DNA from 2 places in the Clostridium sp. JN-9 genome. Region 2 is predicted to be linked to the other one. Evidence: riboswitches for the same ligand, from Rfam matches in the RefSeq annotation. Region 2 holds a riboswitch; the other holds the start of a gene.
The links. Region 2 has a riboswitch for thiamine pyrophosphate ahead of thiT (energy-coupled thiamine transporter ThiT). Riboswitches for the same ligand answer to the same signal wherever they lie in the genome.

Region 1 (2,497 bases), 420 kb from region 2:
GCTGCCTTTCTTTGTAAAAAGAGATGCATCCTTAAATATTACAGCTCCCATTACCAATGTTAATATAAATAAAAGAATTACTGCTGTATTATTTAATTTTTTCATGCCTGATTTTCCAAACCATATCCAAATTGCTGTGAGTAAGCCGATAACTATGCAGCATATAATAAAATTATCAAAATTCCATAGTGATTTAGTTATAAGATTAACTGAATTTGCTGCTGACTTTATCATAACTGCTGTCCAGCCTATTAACTGAAGCACATTTAAAATAGAAAATAAATATGAACCGTACACTCCAAAGGAAATGCTGGTAGAAGTTATGGCAGGTATCTTTTCTCTTGTTCCAATTATACCTCCCATAACAAAAATACTTACACCAATTAAATGTCCAATTAAAATCACAACTAATCCAGCTTTAAAGCCTAAGGGTGCAATTAACCCTCCAGTAAGTATCTCTGCAATTGATACTGCTGCTCCAAACCATAAAAACAAAAATGTAAAAAAGCCTATTCTTTCTTCTGTATTACTCATTCAGCATACCTGCCCTTTTATATAGTGTATAAAAATGATTTGTTGGCCCAACACCGTGGCCAATGTCTAAAGAATGCTCAATAGCCACTGTTATATATTCCTTAGCTTTTTTTACAGCATCAATAATATTAAGACCCAGTGCCAATTGTGATGCTATGGCTGAAGATAAAGTGCAGCCAGTTCCATGGGTATTTTTTGTATTAATCCTATTTGACCTGAAATAGGTTATATTTTCACCGTCATAAAGCACATCGGTAGCATCATTTTCTAAATGTCCTCCCTTAAGCAGCACATTACTGCAGCCTAATTTATATATTTCCTTTGCTGCTAATTCCATTTGTTCTATTGTGTCTATATTTTTTATGTCCCATGAAATTTCCTTTAATATTTCCTCTGCTTCAGGAATATTGGGAGTTATGATAGTAGCCAAGGGAATTAAATCCTTTATCAAAGCTGTTTTAGATTCAGGCTTTAAAAGTGAAAAGCCGCTTTTAGAAATCATTACTGGATCCAAAACTACTGGACTGGGCTTGTACTGTTTTAATTTTTCACTTATAGCCTCAATAGTTGATATTTTAGAAACCATTCCTATCTTAACTGCACTTACCTTAATATCAGTAAAGATTGCATCTATTTGAGCTTTTATAATACTTTCATCCATATCCTGAACAGCAAATACTCCTTTTGTATTTTGTGCTGTAACTGCTGTAATAACACTCATGCCATATACTCCATTTGCGCTAAAAGTCTTTAGATCAGCCTGAATACCTGCGCCTCCGCAGCTATCAGAGCCAGCTATAGTTAATACATTTTTCATAATCTTATCCTCCCCTTTTTATTGGAAATACTAAAGGCGCAAATCTGCAGGATTTGCGCCTAATAATACAATACATTAGTTAACAACTTCCTACGCTGGTATTATCCAGATCAGGTATAGGGTCTAAGAAATTAGGTTCTCACTCTCAGCTGGCACCTCCAGCTCCCCTGTGCTTGACTTTATTCTTTTCATAATAATATCACAAACAACACTTACTTATCAAGATTTTAAACCAATTAATAAATAATCACAATAGTGATTAAAGCCTAATGCTTTATATGCGTTAACAGCAGGAGTGTTATTTTTTCTTACCATAAGGGTGGGTACTTTACCTCTGTTTAATATTCTTCTGCAAATCTCTGAAACTGCAGCTTTACAGTATCCATTTCCTCTATAATCCTTTGAAGTATAGACACCTCCAATCTGATTGATTTTATCAGTAAAAGTTTGTATATTAGCATGGGCAACAGCTTTACCATTTACTAAAACCACCACTGAATCCTCTTCTTCTGATCTTTCATTCATGGTTTTTATGATTTCATCTTTGCTGGTTATTCTATTAAAACCCTGCTCATTTACTTCCTTTAAAAATGCAACAGCAGTATCCAGTGGTAAGTCCTTATCATTAACAATATCTATATTCTGCATAACAAAAGGTTTGAAGTTGTCATTTACAAAATAACTGTCATCAGAATATTCCAGAATAGTTTTATAATCCTTTATTTTTTCATACAAAGGATTTATTAAATCAGCCATTCCTAGTAAAAATGAAAAATTTCTTTCCTTCATTTTTTCACTGAAATATTCAATAGCATCTTTATCATTATAATGAGGAATACAGCTTCCAAGATTATAAAATGGAAGTATTCCTTTAAGTTCTCCATTCTTAAAATATCCATAATAATCCGCTGATCTTCTTATGTCCTTATTATTCTCCAGCCCAAACTGAACCACATTTCCGTAAAGAAAGGTTGTTCCAATAGCATTCATTCTTAAATAATCCATAACCCGATTTTTATCATTATTTGTAAGCAGCCTGAATTCATCTTTCATAAGCATCCCCCTTAAAAATCTTAATGTTAAATTGCAAATTATAATATCATCTTTTAACATAAATGTAAATACTTATTTGAAATTACTTTTAAA
Region 2 (2,497 bases):
TTTTACTTCATTTTTTAATAAAAATCCAAATGTACTGGAAGATTTTCTAAAGTTTTGTTCAAATAAAAAAGTTAATCTATAACAGATTAACTTTTTTTCCTGTAACTTCTTATATACTGATTAAAATTCCATTCACTTAAAAAGTTTTCAGCTGAATTATAGCCTGATAAATATAATTCTTTGGATTTTTCTTTACTTATATTAAATTCAGTAGTTTTAACCCCCATAGTTGGTATGTTAATGGTTCTAACCTTGTCTTTATTTGTGATAAATGTTTCATCACTGGTGTAAATAACAGAGTCCAGTAAATCCTTTGTAAATGTAAGTATGTTATTTTTTTTAATTTTACCAGGATCTGAATCAACTAATTTAAATCCTATTGTGGGCCATCTGGGTATTCCATCCACATCAAAAAGCCACACAGGAAAATTGCTAAATATTCCCCCATCAACCATATAATCTAAATTATCTTTATAATTCAATGTAACAGGCTGAAAATAGTATGGAAGGCTTATGCTCATTCTCACAGCTCTGGCTATACTAAACTCTTTTGCATCAATATTGTATTCCTTTAAATCATCAGGAAATATTACAGCTTTTTTTCTTGTAATATCAGAGATTATTACTTTTAGTTTGCAATTATTGGAACTGCATATATTTTTAAATTTAGTTCTTCCCTTTTTTTGAAAAAGATTATTTAGAAAAATTTCTATTTTATCTCCTGAATAAAAACCGTATTTTGTTAATAAATTAAATGTATTTTTTATGAATGAAATCTGTTTTAAACTTTTTCCATCTACAAAACTTAAATAATCTATTCCAGGAATTATTTCTTTTAATTCCTTACCTGTATAACCTACAGCCAGTAATGATGCTACTATTGCTCCTGCAGATGTTCCTGCTAGTCTCTGCCACTTAAAACCAGCTTCCTCCATTTTACAAACTGCACCTACAAATCCTATTGCCTTAACTCCTCCGCCCTCAAAAACCCCATCAGCATTCATAACTACTCCTAAAAAAGTTTATATATTAAGTATATGTAAATTATTTTAAAATGTTAGTTGTCCACTGATATTAACATATTATTATTAAAAAAACTAAAGCTCCCTATATGAATCATAGAGAGCTTTATTGTTATGCACTTTTAATTATTCTGCTTAATTGTTTCATTGGAAGCACAGCCATAATTGCAATACAAATGCCGCCTTCCACTGCCATAAATGGGCCATTTATCATTAATGAATAAACTGCAGGAGACATTCCATCTGGTGCAAAGCTTCCAAAGAACACCATGCCGGAAATAAAATGACATATGAATCTTCCTGTAACAGCTACAATGGTGCCTGTTATTTTCTTATTGGGAAAATATCCTGCCAGCCCTAATGCCATAAATGGCAGTGGATAGTCAAAAAGGACCTGTACTGGATGAAGAATGTAAGGATCAAATATCAATGTCAGTATACCATATAAAAATCCAGTTAAAAATCCCACTTCTGGTCCATACAAGAAAGCCATTAACAAAATTGGAATCATACTTCCAAGTGTTATACTCCCACCCTGAGGCAGATGATATATTCTAAATACCTTTAGAACACATGCTAATGCTAAAGCAACTCCAATTTGAGTAATTGTTTTAGTATCAAGCTTTATCTTTCTAACCTTGATAGCTGCTATTATTATAAGCAGCCCTGCTATTAAAGCAAATATTGATGTTGGATGCTTTAATATTTCTGAAATGTTTTTTGAAAATGCCATAAATAATACCTCCTATTTGCACTGAGGTACCTACGCAAAAAAACCGTATTCCAACGATGAAATACGGTGTAGTCTTAAAAGATTACATTACTTTCCTACGCTGGTATTATCCAGATCAGGTATAAGGGTTAACGAATAAGTCGTCTCTCAGCCAACCGGCACCCCCAGTACTTAATTAAATTATATGAATATTATACTGCTAAAGCCCCTATTTTTCAATAAAATCATGCAAAATTAATTTTTTTTTATGATTGATTTATGATAATGTCTTAATATACCACATATGATTATGTCCCAAATGCAAAAAATATAGTATAATGATACCTCAAGAGAATTGAGGTGGACATAATGAGAAAGGTAAATTTAACTATGAAAGAAAATGATAAATATACAACTATAAAGAAATTGGTCGAAACAAATGGAAACAAGAAGAGGGCATCCCTTTATCTAAGCTGCTCTATTAGACATATTAATAGAATGATCAAAGGATATCAGGAACAGGGAAAGGCTTATTTTATTCATGGTAATCATGGGAGAAAACCAGTCCATACACTTGATGATGAGACAAGACAATTAATTATTGACCTTTATCGTACCAAATACTCTGATGCTAATCTCACCCACTATTCTGAGTTATTAGAGAAGCATGAGCATATCAAAGTATCCATTAGCACCATCCGTTCAATCCTTATGCAGGAATTCATCCTGTCTCCTAAGGCTAAGCGTGCTACAAGGAAAAAGG

Region 1: linked by a shared signal. The riboswitch ahead of thiD (bifunctional hydroxymethylpyrimidine kinase/phosphomethylpyrimidine kinase) and the one ahead of thiT (energy-coupled thiamine transporter ThiT) in region 2 are both predicted to bind thiamine pyrophosphate.

Annotation. Positions count from the first base shown of each region.
Region 1 covers NZ_CP035280.1:2,276,038-2,278,534, forward strand. The annotation lists gene cytX (putative hydroxymethylpyrimidine transporter CytX) at 1-534, opposite strand, end outside; gene thiD (bifunctional hydroxymethylpyrimidine kinase/phosphomethylpyrimidine kinase) at 527-1,351, opposite strand; TPP riboswitch at 1,421-1,530, opposite strand; gene EQM05_RS10855 (GNAT family N-acetyltransferase) at 1,571-2,404, opposite strand.
Region 2 covers NZ_CP035280.1:1,853,152-1,855,648, forward strand. The annotation lists gene EQM05_RS08895 (iron dependent repressor, metal binding and dimerization domain protein) at 1-82, shown strand, start outside; gene EQM05_RS08900 (patatin-like phospholipase family protein) at 87-1,004, opposite strand; gene thiT (energy-coupled thiamine transporter ThiT) at 1,135-1,755, opposite strand; TPP riboswitch at 1,831-1,931, opposite strand; gene EQM05_RS08910 (ISNCY family transposase) at 2,104-2,497, shown strand, end outside.